Actinokineospora alba: one gene and its partner. The protein of the gene in region 1 interacts with the protein of each later gene in a pairwise test. Links are inferred from orthologs where the notes say so. Each region holds a gene or a part of one and is shown on either strand. Other genes may lie near its edges.

Region 1 (7,538 bases):
GATGAACCGCATCTCCGGCTGCGCGGTGTCGCGAATCAGCCGGTTGAGCATGGCCTTGTCGCGCACCAGGTTGCGCACCGCCATGTCCTTGACGTCGAGCACGTCCTCGATGTTGGCGGCCAGCTCCCGCATCAACTTCTCGACGATCCGCGGCGCCTCCGCCTGCACCCGCGACAACACGAGCCGCTGCGCCTGCTGCGGCATCAGCTCCCACAGGTTGGGCTGGTACTGGGCGAGCAGCTCACGGGTGATCTCGTCCACCGCGCGGGAGATGGGTTCCCGCAGTTCCTCGGTGACCTTCTTCGGGTCGAGCCGGGCGAAGATCTCCTTCGGATCGATCAGGTTGGTCGTCATCAACTCCATCGCGGTGGAAGCCATCCGATGCGAGTTGCGGGGGATGACACCCTGCCAGCCGAGGTAGCCGACCCCGACGAACTCCAGCGGCTTGAACATCATCTCGATGGCCGCGCGCTTGGTGATGTACCCGATGATCGCCGCGATGAACGGCATGGACACATAGACGTGCCAGTGCGCGCTGAAGTCGTCGAGAATTGCCCGCCAGTCCACAACCCCTCCGTCCATCGCGCGAAGTGAGGATCGCACGTACCCGGAGTATCCGAACGGGTGACCGGCCCATTCTGTGACCCGGAATGCTCAGTGGAGTGAGCAGAACCAATCAAGTACCCGTCGGCGAGTCCAGCGTGTAGCTGTACTTGGTCGGAGCGAGTCGGCGCTCGTCGGGAGCCCAGTCGGTCCACACGCGGAGGTTTCCGCCAGTCGTCGCGTACTCGCCGTTGTCCAGCCGCCGGACGCTGATCCGGTCGACCACGACGAGATCGGTGGGCCGGTGGTTGTGCGCGTGCGCGACCTCGTTGACGGTCAACTCGACCGCCAGTGCGTCCCGCGAACTGCCCTTCACCTCGACGTGCCGCTCCGGGCCGAGACCGACGACCCTCAAGTCATATGGCTTGCCGAGTTCCTCGACATGCGTCGCACCACGATCGAGGTAGTAGCGCGTGACTTCGCGAACCGCGTGTTGTTCGATGGCGCGCCGCAGTTTGCTGTCTTGCACGCGACGCGAGCCGCCGGGGGATTCCGTGGGTGCCATCCCGTCCAACTCGGCGAAGACCGGGAGCAGGGCGGCCGGAAACTTGGTCAGGTAGGTCTGCGCGGCCCGGATTTGGCCCGGCCGATAGAAGACGAACGGAAAGTAGAGCGACCCTCGGACACGTTCGGAGAGTTCGCGGTGAACCTCCCGCAATCGTGGTTCGACTTCGGCGAGCCGCTGTCCACCGACCGGCCGTGCCAGTCGCTTGAACTCGGCGCACGGCATCCGCCAGCCCTGTCCGGTTGTCGCGACGCCACGGTTTCGACCTCGGGTACCGCGTGCCAACCACGAGTAGTTGTCCTCGATGGAGAGCGGGCCGGTCACGGTCGACCAGCCCACGAGGGCGGGGTAGCCGAGCAGAGTCGCGTGCCAGTGCAGGACAACGTCCCCAGGCCGGGTCTCCGTCACCAGCGTGTAGCCCCACTCTTCGCGACCCGCCGCGTTCAGCGTCGGCGCGTTGAGGTCTACGCCAAGGTCGTCGCGAACGGTGATTTCCATCCAATACCGTTCGGCGCCGTCGCCCGCCCACCAGTCGTTGATCGCCATGGGGGCATGGTGTCAGCCGTCGCGGCCCTAGAACTGGTAATACAAAAACGGGCTGAACGTGCCCGTGGCGACCAAGATCGTGGCCCACAGGAGGCCCGGTCCCATGACCACCGCACGCAGCACTGTCGCCGTGCGGCCGCGGGAGGACTCCAGCATCGGGCCGGTGACCGGTGACGCGGGCATGAACAGGATCGCCAGGGCCACCAGCAGCACCACCAGGACCTGGTTGCCCAGCGCCGCGTCCACCTCGTCGGTGAGGCCGGAGAAGTCCGGCAGCAGCATGTGGCCGATCATCACCAGCGCCTGCCCGAGGTCGGCCGCGCGGAAGAACACCCAGCCGAACACCACCAGCGCGACCGTCAGGGCTCGGCGGCCGACGCGGCGCAGGGGGTCGGTGGGGGCGCGGTCGAGGCCGTAGCCGCGTTCGATGATCAGCAGGGCGCCGTGGAACATGCCCCACACCAGGAACGTCCAGTTCGCGCCGTGCCACAGGCCGGTCAGCACGAAGACGATGCAGAGGTTCCGGTACGTCTTCGCCGCGCCGGAACGGTTGCCGCCCAAGGGGATGTAGACGTAGTCGCGGAACCAGCGCGACAGCGACATGTGCCAGCGGCGCCAGAACTCCGTGATCGTGACCGACGAGTACGGCCGGGCGAAGTTCTCCGGCAGCCGGAAGCCGAGCATCCGGCCCAGCCCGATCGCCATGTCCGAGTACCCGGAGAAGTCGAAATACAGCTGCAAGGTGTACGTGATCGCGCCCAGCCACGCCACGGCGAAGGTCATCTGGTCGGCGGGGGTGGCGAAGCACTGCTCGACGAGCGGGCTCAGCGAGTCGGCGATGATGACTTTCTTGCACAGCCCCAAGGCGAACCGCGGGAACCCGGACGCCACGTCGTCGAGCCGGTGGGTGCGCGGCTGGGGGAGCTGGTCGGCGATCTCCCGGTACCGCACGATCGGCCCGGCCACCAGCTGCGGGAACATCGCGATGTAGGTGACGAACGCGACCGGCTTGCGCAGCGCCGGGCGTTCGCCGCGGTAGATGTCGACCACGTAAGAGATGTGGTGGAACGTGTAGAACGAGATGCCGATCGGCAGCAGCAGGTGCACGACCGGGAAGTCGCCGCCGAGCAGGCGGGCGAACCCGGCCAGCTGCTCGGTCGCGAACCCCGCGTACTTCCACACCACCAGCACCGCGACGTCGAACCCGACGACACCGAAGAGCAGCCTGCGCCGCCGCTTGCGGTTGGTGTCCTGCTCATCGGGTTCGAGGTAGTGCCCGGCGGCGAAGTTGACCACCATGCAGGCGAGCAGCAGCAGCGTCGTCGGACCCGCGCCCGCCGCGTAGAACAGCAGGCTCGCCCCGGCGACGACCCCGTTGCGCCAGTGCCTGGGGGAGAGCAGGACAGTCGCCAGGACCACGGGCGTGAAGAACCACAGGAACAACGGACTGGCGAACGACATCCCTTGGCCCCCTCGACCCCACGACGCCAGCGACCCTAGCCGACCGGCGGGAACCGGCAGTCGGAAGCCGGGACCCGGTGAGCGTTCTCACCTGATCCCGGCTGCGACGTAAGTCAGACGCGGCCCGCGGCCCGACGGCGGCGGGCGACCTCGGCGAGCACGACACCGGCGGCGACGGAGGCGTTGAGCGACTCCACGCCCGCCGACATCGGGATCGAGATCGTCGCGTCGCAGGCCTCCTTGACCAGGCGCGACAGGCCCCGGCCCTCGGAGCCGACCACCACGACCAGCGGCGACGTGGCCAGGTGCAGGTCGTCGAGTTCCATCGAGCCGTCGGCGTCCAACCCGATGATCATCAGGCCCTGGCTCGCCAGCGCCCGCAGCTCACGGGTGAGGTTGGTGGCGATGGCGACCGGGATCTTCGCCGCCGTGCCCGCGCTGGTGCGCCACGCGACGGCGGTGATGCCCGCGCTGCGGCGCTGCGGGAGCAGCACCCCGTTCGCGCCGAATGCCGCCGCGGAGCGGATGACCGCGCCGAGGTTGCGGGGGTCGGTGACGCCGTCGAGCGCCACGATCAGCGGCGGCTCGTCGGTGGACCGCGCTGCCTCGAGCAGGTCGTCGGGGTGGGCGTACTCGAACGGCGGGACCTGCAGACCCAGGCCCTGGTGCATCGCCATGCCGGTCAGCCGGTCGAGCTCCGGGCGCGAGACCTCCAGCACCGAGATGCCCCGGTCGGCGGCCATGCGCACGGCGTCGGCGACCCGGTCGTCGGTGTCGATGCCGATCGCCACGTACAGCGCCGTCGCCGGGATCTGGGCGCGCAGGCACTCCACGACCGGGTTGCGGCCCGCCACCAGCTCGCTGGTGGGCTTGTCCTTCGAGCGCTGCTCACGCTTGGCCGAGGCGTTCGCCTTGCGGTACGCGTGATGGCCGGGGCGCTCCTCGGCCTTGGGCGTCGGGCCCTTGCCCTCCAACCCCTTGCGTCGCTGACCGCCGGAGCCGACGACCGGGCCCTTCTTGGAGCCCGGCTTGCGCATCGCGCCTTGGCGTTTGGAATTGCCTGCCACGTCAGTCCTTAACTGTCCACAACGGACCGCCGGGGGTGTCCTCGACGGCGACGCCCGCGTTGAGCAGGCGGTCTCGGATCGCGTCGGCGAGGGCGAAGTCCTTGTTCGCCCGTGCTCGCTGACGCTCTTCGAGCAAGTCCTCTACCAGCGCGGCCACCGCTGAACGCAACCCGGTGTCCACAGTGGAGCTGTCGCTCCACCGCTCGGACAGCGGGTCAAGGCCGAGGACCTCGGTCATCCCGCGCACCGCGGCGGCCGCCTCACGGGCGGCGCTGTCGTCGCCGTCGTCGAGCGCGGTGTTGCCGACGCGCACGGCGTTGTGCACCGCCGCGAGGGCGGCCGGAGTGGCCAGGTCGGCGTTCATCGCGGCGACGAACTCGGCGTTCGGCTCGGCGATGCCCACGACCCCGGTGCGCTGGGTGATCTTGCGCAGGAATGATTCTACGCGCTGGTACGCGCGCACCGACTCCTCGAGCGCCGCCTCGGAGTACTCGATCATCGACCGGTAGTGCGGGCCGACCAGGTAGTAGCGCAGTTCCTGCGGCCGGACCCGGTTGATCATCTCGGGGATCGACACCACATTGCCCAGCGACTTCGACATCTTCTCGCCGCTCATGGTGACCCACGCGTTGTGCATCCAGTACCGCGAGAACCCGTCACCGGCCGCGCGCGACTGGGCCTGCTCGTTCTCGTGGTGCGGGAACACCAGGTCGATGCCGCCGCCGTGGATGTCGAACTCCGGGCCCAGGTACATCGACGCCATCGCCGAGCACTCCAGGTGCCAGCCGGGGCGGCCGGGGCCCCACGGCGACGGCCACGACGGCTCACCGGGCTTCGCGCTCTTCCACAGCGTGAAGTCGTGGTGGTCGCGCTTGGTGGTCGACGCGGACTCGCCCTGGTTCCAGTCGTCGAGCTTGTGCCCCGACAGCTCGCCGTAAGCGGGGTATGAGGGCACCGAGAAGTAGACGTCGCCACCCGCCGCGTACGCGTGGCCCGCGTCGATCAGCCGCTGCATGAGTTCGACCATCTGGGTGATGTGCCCGGTGGCGCGCGGCTGGATCGTCGGCGGCAGGCAGCCGAGCACGCCGTAGGCCTCGTCGAAGGCCCGCTCGTGCGTCGCCGCCCACTCCCACCACGGCCTGCCCGCGGCGGCGGCCTTCGCGAGGATCTTGTCCTCGATGTCGGTGACGTTGCGGACCAGCGTCACGTCGTGGCCGGTGTGGGTCAGCCAGCGGCGCAGCACGTCGAAGTTCAGGCCGCTGCGGACGTGGCCGATGTGCGGGATTCCCTGGACCGTCGCCCCACACACGTAGATCGACGCGGCCCCGTCCTTCAGCGGCGTGAACTCACGCTGACCGCGGGTGGCGCTGTCGAAGATGTGCAGGGACACGGCATTCTCCTGAGGGAAATCAATTCTTACCGGGAAATGGTACGGCTATTGCGGGGGCGACCTGACGGTCAGCCCGCGATCCCGCATGATCGCAACGCGCTGATCAGCGCGTCGGGGCGCGCCTGGGTCGGCCGCGGCTCCACCCGCTCGAACCGACAGCCGAGCGTGGCGGCGGCCCCGTCGGCCTCGACGCTGTCGCCGATCATCAGCGCCCAGTCCGGTTCGACACCGAGGCGGTCGCAGGCCAACAGGAAGATCTTCGGGTCGGGCTTGACCACGCCCTCGGCGTAGGAGAGGACGTATTCGTCGACCAGTTCGGCGATTCCGCGCGCCTCGAATGCCCCACGCACATCCCACGCGATATTGCCGCCGACGGCGACCGGAATCCCCGCGCCTTGGAGAATCCGCAGCGCGTCGGCTGTATCCGGGTAGGGAACCCAGGAGCGCGGCTCGCGAACGCGCTCGTAGAGGGTCTCGGCCACCCCGGGGCCGATATCGAGCCCGGCGGCCCGCAACGCCGCGATGGAGACCGAGCGGTGGACGTCGGAATCAAGGTCGCGGCGCGCCCAGTCCGCGCGGAACTCGGGCGGGAGATGCGCGGACGGCCCGACCGGCGCGGTGAGACTCACCAGCAAGGAATCCCGCGCGATCTGGTCGAGAGCGGCCCCGTCATGCCCCACCAGCCCGTCGACCCACGCGGCACCGGGTTCCAGACGGAACAAGGTGCCGGAGTAGTCGAGCAGCACGCCACGGATGGCCACGGCGACCAACTTAGCCCATTGGATCCACAGCGCCCGCCAGTTATCCACAGCCCCGCCGCCAACCCCCTTTCCGCCGCCCTACACCGGCCAAGGGCAGCCCCCCAGGGCGGGTGGGGGTTTGTGCTGGTGGGGGCGGTTTGTTTGTGAAAGATGCTCGTTGGCCGGCTGCGGCGGTCAGTCGGTTCGGGTGCGGCTGCTTGTCGGTTGGGTCCGGTGGGCCGGCGGTCAGGTGGAGTCGCGTGGGTGGCGGGCGGCTGAGCTGGGACTGCGGTCAGGTGGAGTCGCGTGGGTGGCGCGCGGCTGGGGTGGGGCCGCGGTAGGTCAGCCGAATTCGAGGGTGTCCGGGTCGGCGGCCGTCTGTTCCTCTGGTCGTGACCACGGGGTCACCGGGCGGCGGTGTGGTTGGCCGTCGATCACCAGGTCGGTGCGTTCGGCCCAGAAGCAGATGTGGTCGCGGACCTGTTCGGCGTCGTGGAGCGGGTCGGGATAGTGCCAGGCGATGTCCGCGCCCGCCGGGCTGCCGCCCACCAGCGAGTAGTACGACGCGTGGCCCTTGTAGGCGCAGGTCGACCTCGTCTCGCTCGGGGTCAGGAGGCTCAGCTCGACGTGCTCCGGCGGGAAGTACCAGCGCGGCGGCAGGTGGGTCTCCAGCAGCAGCTTCGGGCGCGCACCCGCGGCGAGCAGGACGCCCGCGTGCGACACCTCCACGAGGCGTGAGCTGGTGAGGACCTCGATGCGCTTGAACGGGTCGTGTGCGTGGCCGACCGTCTCCTGCTCCTCGGCCCACCACGAGTCGAAGGCGCCGAAGTCGAGGATCACCATGCCTGCGAGGTCTTGGTCCACCGGGACGAAACCGGCCTGGGGCAGGGTCACCCCGTCCACTTCGAGGTCGACGACCATCCCGGGGCAGGTGTGGATGCCGAAGTCGCTCGGGCCCAGCATCGGCGGGAGGCCCGCCAAGTCGGGCGCCGGTGGCTGCGGCTCCGTGGGACCACGTGGCCACGGATGTCGACGAGCGGCACCGCGTACACCGGGACGATCCGCCGGGGCTCCCACACCAGCATCGCCGTCCAGGTGTCGACCACGACCGAGTCGGCAAGGCGGGCCCGGGTCCGGAACGGCACGGGTTCGTAGCGCAGGTCTGACATCGCCGCACCCAGATGGTGCTTCATCCGTAGCGCCATGACGGCTCCTCACAGCTTCCG
Region 2 (7,572 bases), 1.1 Mb from region 1 along the record:
GCCGTCGGATCTTGTCGAGCTTGGGGTGGTTCGGGGGATCGCGGACTAGCTCAAGTTACTTCCAGCTGTCGAGGATCTTCGGCAGGTCCGACAGGCGGTGCAGGATCGCGTCCGGTTCGACGTCCACCGGGACCTGCTGGTCCACGGGAATGTCGCTGTGCGGGATCAAGATCGCCTTCATCCCCGCCGACTTGGCACCGTTGATGTCGTCGTGGGGGCGGTCGCCGACGTAGACGCAGTCCGCCGGGTCGTCGATGCCGATGGCGTGCATGGCGGCTTCGAAGGACTTCGGGTGCGGCTTGGTGTACTCCAGGTCGCTGCTCCACACGCACGCGTCGAAGAGGTGGCGGACGTTGTCGCGGATCAGGATTTCCTCGTGCCAGGTGCCGGGCCAGGATGTGGACGACAGGACGCCGGTGCGCAGGCCGCGAGCGCGGAGTTCGGTCAGCAGCGGGGTCACTTCGGGGTCGGTGTACGTGGCCTGGTCCCAGAAAGCCCGGTACGCAGCCCAAGCCGCCTCGTGCTCCGGCACGCCCACCTCGGTCAACACGTGGCTCAGTGTGAACGCCGTGGCCTCCGCTCGGCAGCGCGACCAGGCCGCGTTGTCGGCGGCCAACAGCGCCTCGGCGATGGCCTTGGCCTGCTCCGGGTCGTCGGCGTGGATGATGTCGGCGTAGATCTGCCAGCCGGCGCGCATGTCCATGGTCACCCAAGGGGTGAGGGTGCCGCCCCAGTCGAAGATCACCGCTCGCATGCGGGTCAGCCTATCCGGCGGTCGGTCCAGTTTCCATGGGGTTCGAGGGTGGCCACCCGGCTGTCGTCGGGGCGGCGGTCCAGGCGGATGAGGAGGTGGTCCTCCGAGAGCCGCTCGGCGGCGCCTTCGCCCCATTCGATGACGACGACGGCGTCGACCAGCTCGGTGTCCAGGTCCAGATCGTCCAACTCGGTGAGGTCGCCGCCGAGGCGGTACGCGTCGACGTGGACCAGGGGGATGCCGCGGTCGCCTGCCTGGTGTTCGCGGGCGATGATGAAAGTCGGGCTGCTGACTCGGCCGTGCACCCCGAGTCCGGCGGCAATCCCTTTGGCGACAACGGTTTTGCCCGCGCCCAGCGGGCCGGCGAGCAGGATCAGGTCGCCGGGGCGCACCATCTCGCCGAGTTTGCGGCCGAAGTCGAGGGTGTCCTCGACCTGGGGCAGTTCGATCGTCTCAGCCACGACGCCACCACTTCCTCCGCCCGGCGCCCGCGCCGCGCGCGCAGTCGCGCAGCAGGTCGGCCAGGTGTTCGTTCACGAAATCGGGTTGTTCCAACATGACCATGTGCCCAGCGCCGCGGGCTCGGACCAGCACGGCGTCGGGCAGTTCTAACGCGATGCGCTCGGTGTGCTCGAACGGCGTCATCCGGTCCTCGTCGGCGCCGATCACCAACACCCGGCTGTGCTTCAACCCCGCCAGAGCCGCATATCTGTTGTGGCTGCCCAAAGTGTCGATAAAGTCGGCCAGCACCCGCACCGGCGTCACATTGAGCATGTCCATCAGGAAGTCGACCAGGCTGGGACTCACGCTGCGTGAGCCGAAGGCGAGTCGGCGCACCGCCTGCCGGGTGAGCTGGCCGCCGCTCGCGCGCACGAGTTCGACCAGACCTGGCTGCCAGTCGGCGAAACGGCCCAGGTAGCGGGTCAGCGGGTTGTACTTCGACAGCAGCGGACGGGAGAGACCGCTCTTGCCCACCTCACCCGCGGACGTGCCGATGAGCGCGACGCCTTCGACCCGGTCGGCGAACAGCTCCGGGTTCTTCTCGGCCAGCTCCATGATGGCCATGCCGCCCATCGAATGCCCCACGAGCACCAGCGGGCCATCCGGCGCCATGGCGCGGATGACGTCGTCCAGGTCGAGTGCGAGCTGCTCGATCGTGCTCGACGCCTCGTCGGTCAGCGCGGAGCGGCCATGGCTTCGGTGGTCGTAAAGCACTTGCCGCACACGGGGTTCGGTCATGGCGGCGAGACCCTGGCGCTGGAAGTGCCAGCAGCGGCGGGAAAGGGCGAACCCGTGCACGAGAACGACTGTCAGTTCAGGCTTCCCGCCGTCGTCCGGGTCGACTTCCTCGACGGACAGCGCCGCACCGTCAGCGGCGGCGACGGTGCTGACCCGAGTGGGCGGCAGCGCTCCCAGAGCTTCGCCCGCGTGCAGTTCCTCCGGCCTGCGGGCCCGGATGACGCCCGCGACGACGGCGCCGCCCGCGATCGCCATGCCGACGCCAGCCAGAACCCGGTTGGTCACGCTCACGACGACTCGCCCAGATACCTGCGGGCCACGCGTGCGCGGTACATGCCGGTCACGATCTCGTAGTCGATCGTCCCGATGATGTCGGCCCACTCGCGCGCGGTGGGCTCGCCGCGATCGCCGGTGCCGAACAGCACGACTTCGTCCCCCACAAGGACTTCGTCGTCGCCGCAATCGACGATGATCTGGTCCATGCAGACCCGGCCGCGCACCGGACGACGCCTGCCGCCGAGGAACACGTCGAACCGGCCGGACAGCGACCGGGAGACGCCGTCCGCGTAACCCACCGGCACCAGGGCCAGATTCGTGGCCCGGTCGGCGGTCCAGGTGTGCCCATAAGAGACTGATTCGCCCGCGTCGATCCGTTTGACGAGCACGACCGACGAGCGGAACGTCATCGCCGGACGCAGGTCTTCGTGGTACGGCAACGGGTTCAGCCCGTACATGGCGATGCCCACGCGCACCAGGTCGAAGTGCAAGTCCTTGCGGTCGAGGGTGGCCGCGGAATTCGCCAGGTGCCTGCGTGGCTTCAGACCGGCGTCGAGCGCGACCTGGTACGCCTCGGCGAACCGCTCGGCCTGACGGTCGACCGATGGATGGCCAGGTTCGTCGGCGCACGCGAGGTGCGACCACACGGCGTACACCTCGTTGTCCGACGCGGCCGCGGCGGCGACCAGCTCGGGCCACGCCGAGCGCGGGCAGCCGTTGCGGCTCAGGCCAGTGTCGATCTTCAGGTGGATCCGCCTGCCGGACAGGCCTGCCAACTGCTCCACAGAGGACACCGACAGGTCGACGTCGGGAGGGGCCTCGGCCCCGGGGACATCGAGCCAGGCCAGGATCGGCGCGGTGATCCCGGCCGCGCGCAGTACCGCGGCCTCGTGCACGGACGCCACACCCAGCCAGGTCGCCCCGGCCGAGAGGGCGGCGCGGGCCACCGGCACGGCGCCGTGGCCGTAGCCGTCGGCTTTCACCACGGCCATCGTCTCCGCGCCCGCGGCGCGCGCGGACAGCAGCGCGACGTTGTGCCGGATGTGGTCGAGATCGACCGTCACCTCGGCGCGCGGCTGGTCAGGCATGACGGAATCGTGACACACCGCGGATCGCGTCGGGCAGCGCGTCCACGATGGCCGAGGCGGAGGTGGGAGCCCCGGACGCGGCCAGCTCACCGGCGCGCACATGCACGAAGGCCGCGCACGCGCCCGCGAGCCTCGGTTCCAGACCGGCCGCGAGCAGGGCTCCGCTCAGTCCGGAAAGGACATCGCCGGACCCGGCCGTGGCCAGCCAGTGCGACCGGGCGGCGTTCACCGCGACCCGCCCGTCGGGCGCGGCGATGACGGTGGCGTGCCCCTTGAGGAGCACGGTGGCGTTCAGCTTCGCCGCCAGCGCGCGGGCGGCGGCGACCCGGTCGGCGCCGAGGTCGACACCGAGCGGTTCGGCGACGCGGGCGAACTCGCGGTCGTGCGGGGTGAGCAGCACCGGGACCTCGGGGTCGCGGGCGTCCCAGAGCGTGGGGTGTTCGGCGAGCAAGGTGATGCCGTCGGCGTCCACGACGGTCGGCACCCCCGCGCCCAGGACCGAGGCCACCACGTCACGGGAGGCCTTGCCCGTGCCCAGACCCGGTCCGACGACCCACGCCTGCACGCGGCCCGCGTCCTCGACCGAGCCGGTCGCGACGACCTCGGGCCAGCGCTGCCGGACCTCGTCGGCGGCGGGCCCGGCGTAGCGGGTCATGCCCGAGGTGGCGCGCACCGCGGCACCGACCGAGAGCACCGCCGCACCCGGATAGGTCGTCGACCCGGCCGCGATCCCGACCACGCCCTGGGTGAACTTGTCGTCCGATGGACCCGGCAGCGGCCACGCCCGGCCCACGTCCTCGGTGTCGAACACCTCGAAGTCCGGGTCGGCCAGGTCGAGCCCTAGATCGACGAAGTGCACCTCGCCACAGCGCGGGCTCAGGAAGTGGACCGGCTTGAGCGCGCCGAAAGTGACCGTGACCTGGGCGTCGACCGCAGGTCCGTCGACGGCTCCGGTGTCCGGGTCGACGCCGCTGGGAAGATCCACCGCGACGATCGGCGCCCGCACCCGCGAGACCAGGGCGGCGGCGTCCGGCCGCAAAGAGCCGCGCGCGGACAGCCCGACAATCCCGTCGACCACCACGTGCGCGGAGTCGAGATCCTCGGCCGTGCCGATCCGACCACCAGCCCACAACAGGGCTTCCAGACCTTCGGCGTGGGCCCGTTCCGGCGCGAGGAGCACCGCCGTGACGCCCACGGAACGCTTGCGCAGGAACGCCCCCGCCCACAGCGCGTCGCCGCCGTTGTTGCCCGCGCCGACCAGCAGCACGACCCGCCGACCAGCCACTGCGCCGGTCGTCGAGCGCAGCAGCCGCATGGTGTGAAGCGCCACGCCATGGGCGGCGCGGCGCATGAGGGCGCCCTCCGGCGTCCGGGCGAGGACCTTGTCCTCGGCCTCCCGGACGCGCGCGGTGGTCCAGACGCCCCGCACGGCTATTCGACCGTCACGGACTTCGCCAGGTTGCGCGGCTTGTCGACGTCGTACCCGCGCGAGCGGGCGATCTCGGCGGCCAGCACCTGCAGCGGAACGGTCGACACCAGCGGCTGCAGCAGCGTCGGCACCGCGGGAATCTCGATCAGCTCGTCGGCGAACGGGCGGACCGTCTCGTCGCCCTCCTCGGCGATGACGATCGTGCGCGCGCCGCGGGCCTGGATCTCGCTGATGTTGGACACCAGCTTGGAGTGCAGCACGGCGCGTCCCTTGGGCGACGGCATGACCACGACGACCGGCAGGCCCTCCTCGATCAGCGCGATCGGGCCGTGCTTGAGCTCACCGGCGGCGAAGCCCTCGGCGTGCATGTACGCCAGTTCCTTGAGCTTGAGCGCGCCTTCGAGGGCCACCGGGTAGCCGACGTGGCGGCCGAGGAACAGCACCGCCTTGGAGTCCGACAGGTCCCGCCCGAGGGCGCGGACCTGCTCGATCGTGCCGAGAACCCGGCGGACGGCCTCGGGCATCGCCTCCAGTTCGCGGAACTCGCGGGCGATCTCGTCGGGGTACTTGGTGCCGCGGGCCTGCGCCAAGGCCAAGCCGACCAGGTAGTTCGCCGCGATCTGGGCGAGGAAGGCCTTGGTGGACGCGACCCCGATCTCGGGGCCCGCGTGGGTGTAGAGGACCGCGTCGGACTCACGCGGGATCTGCGCGCCGTTGGTGTTGCACACCGCGAGGACGCGCGCCTTCTGCTCGCGCGCGTGGCGCACGGCCTCCAGGGTGTCGGCCGTCTCACCGGACTGCGAGACCGCCACGACCAGCGTGTCGCGGTCGAGCACCGGGTCGCGGTAGCGGAACTCCGAGGCCAGCTCGACCTCGACGGGCAGCCGGGTCCAGTGCTCGATGGCGTACTTGGCGACGAGGCCCGAGTGGTACGCCGAGCCGCAGGCCACGACGAAGACCTTGTCGATGTCGCGCAGGTCCTGGTCGGCGAGGCGCTGCTCGTCGAGCACGATCCGCCCGTCGACGAAGTGCCCGCGCAGCGTGTTCGCCAGCGCCTCGGGCTGTTCCTCGATCTCCTTGAGCATGAAGTACTCGTGGCCGCCCTTCTCGGCGGCCGAGAGGTCCCAGTCGACGGTGAAGGGCTTGGCCGGGGCGGGCTCGCCGTGGAAGTCGAGGACCTCGTAGCCGTCGCGGGTGATCACCACGAGCTGGTCCTGGCCCAGTTCGACGGCCTCACGGGTGTACTCGATGAACGCGGCGACGTCGGATGCGACAAACGTCTCACCGTCGCCGATGCCGACAACGAGCGGCGAGGACCGGCGGGCGGCGACGATCAGGTCCGGCTCGTCGACATGGGTCACGACCAGGGTGAACGCACCCTCCAGGCGGCCGCAGACGGCCCGGACGCTGGCGGGCAGGTCACCGGCGGTCTCGCCGTCGGCGTACGCGCGGGCGACCAGGTGCGCGACGGTCTCGGAGTCGGTGTCGCTGCTGAACTCGATGCCCGCGGACTCCAGCTCACCGCGCAGGGCGACGAAGTTCTCGATGATGCCGTTATGCACGACCGCGACCCGGCCGGTGGTGTCACGGTGCGGGTGGGAGTTGCGGTCGATCGGGGCGCCGTGGGTGGCCCAGCGGGTGTGGCCCATTCCCGCGGTGCCCGCGAAACCCTCGCGGCCGACCTCGTCGAGCCGGGCCTCCAGGTTCGCGAGCCTGCCCGCCTTGCGCTCCACGACCAGGTCACCGCCGGTCAGGACGGCGATCCCGGCCGAGTCGTACCCGCGGTACTCCAGCCTGCGCAGCCCTCCGATGACGACATCGAGTGCCTGCCGATGACCCACATATCCCACGATTCCGCACACGCGCACCAGGGTAGCCGGCACCGCCACACCCCGAAGCCCGGCCACCGATAGGCTGCGCACATGGCACGCAAGGCCAAGCACCTGCTCGACGAGCTGTCGCGTCCCGGTCCCAACGAGGTCCTTCGCGGCGACCTCGCGCTGATCGGGATGCCCGGGCTGGTCTTCACGCCGAAATCGGGCCTCGGGCTGCCCGCCGTCGCGTTCGGGCACGGCTGGCTGCAGCCGCCCGACCGGTACCGCGGCCTGTTCCGCCACCTGGCGTCGTGGGGCATCGTCGTGGCCGCGCCCGGCACCCACACCGGGCCGCTGGGCTCACACCGGCTGCTCGCCTCCGACCTGCGCACCGCGCTCGACGTCTGCGTCGGCGTCCGGCTGGGCGAGGGCGCGATCAGCGTCGACGGCGACAAGCTCGGCCTCGCGGGCCACTCGACCGGCGGCGGCTGCGCGGTCCTCGCTGCGGCGGAGGACAACCGGATCCGCGCGGTGGCCACCATGGCCGCCTCCCAGACCAAGCCGTTCGCCTCCGAGGCGGCCCGTTCCTGCGGCATGCCAGGTCTGCACCTGGCTGCGGGCGCCGACCGGGTGGCGCCGCCGGTGGGCAACTCCGAGCTGATCGCCCGGTCGTGGGCCGGGCCGGTGCAGGTGCGGACGCTGCCCAAGGCGACCCATCTCGGGTTCGCCGAGGGCAGGCACTGGAGCGGCCTGCTCATCGACGGCAAGGCCCAGCACGCCACCCAGCGGGTTTCGCGGGCGCTGCTCACCGCGTTCTTCCTGGTCCACCTCACCGGTGAGGCCGAGTACCTGCCGCTGGTCGAGGAAGACATCAAGGGCGCCGAGATCACCTTCGACGGCGATGACGATCTGGCCACCACCGCATAGGTCTCACCGCTCGACGGCCATCGGCGTGCTCTCGATCGTGGTCGG

What was found.
Region 2: the proteins of rlmB (region 1) and C8E96_RS04725 interact in binary tests that used the Escherichia coli proteins (3 or more experiments, as listed by UniProt). The link is inferred for Actinokineospora alba from one-to-one orthologs.

Annotation. Positions count from the first base shown.
Region 1 is NZ_SNXU01000001.1:2,129,968-2,137,505, forward strand. The notes cover bases 2,206-5,118. They hold rlmB (23S rRNA (guanosine(2251)-2'-O)-methyltransferase RlmB), read right to left. Parts: upstream 4,183-5,118; coding sequence 3,229-4,182; downstream 2,206-3,228. Other genes in these bases: C8E96_RS10215 (MBOAT family O-acyltransferase), read right to left, coding at 2,206-3,115; cysS (cysteine--tRNA ligase), read right to left, coding at 4,184-5,118. In the rest of the region: C8E96_RS10205 (DUF445 family protein), read right to left, coding at 1-582; C8E96_RS10210 (protein NO VEIN domain-containing protein), read right to left, coding at 677-1,654; more of C8E96_RS10215, read right to left, coding at 1,682-2,205; more of cysS, read right to left, coding at 5,119-5,572; C8E96_RS10230 (HAD family hydrolase), read right to left, coding at 5,641-6,333; C8E96_RS10235 (DUF427 domain-containing protein), read right to left, coding at 6,655-7,275; C8E96_RS33955 (hypothetical protein), read right to left, coding at 7,203-7,517. UniProt on the Escherichia coli protein: Specifically methylates the ribose of guanosine 2251 in 23S rRNA.
Region 2 is NZ_SNXU01000001.1:1,016,360-1,023,931, forward strand. The notes cover bases 2,569-5,515. They hold C8E96_RS04725 (NAD(P)H-hydrate dehydratase), read right to left. Parts: upstream 4,787-5,515; coding sequence 3,350-4,786; downstream 2,569-3,349. Other genes in these bases: alr (alanine racemase), read right to left, coding at 2,569-3,357; glmS (glutamine--fructose-6-phosphate transaminase (isomerizing)), read right to left, coding at 4,789-5,515. In the rest of the region: C8E96_RS04700 (carboxyl transferase domain-containing protein), read left to right, coding at 1-49; C8E96_RS04705 (HAD family hydrolase), read right to left, coding at 56-754; tRNA (adenosine(37)-N6)-threonylcarbamoyltransferase complex ATPase subunit type 1 TsaE, read right to left, coding at 760-1,215; C8E96_RS04715 (alpha/beta fold hydrolase), read right to left, coding at 1,208-2,284; more of alr, read right to left, coding at 2,281-2,568; more of glmS, read right to left, coding at 5,516-6,648; C8E96_RS04735 (dienelactone hydrolase family protein), read left to right, coding at 6,709-7,527; C8E96_RS04740 (hypothetical protein), read left to right, coding at 7,502-7,572. UniProt on the Escherichia coli protein: Bifunctional enzyme that catalyzes the epimerization of the S- and R-forms of NAD(P)HX and the dehydration of the S-form of NAD(P)HX at the expense of ADP, which is converted to AMP.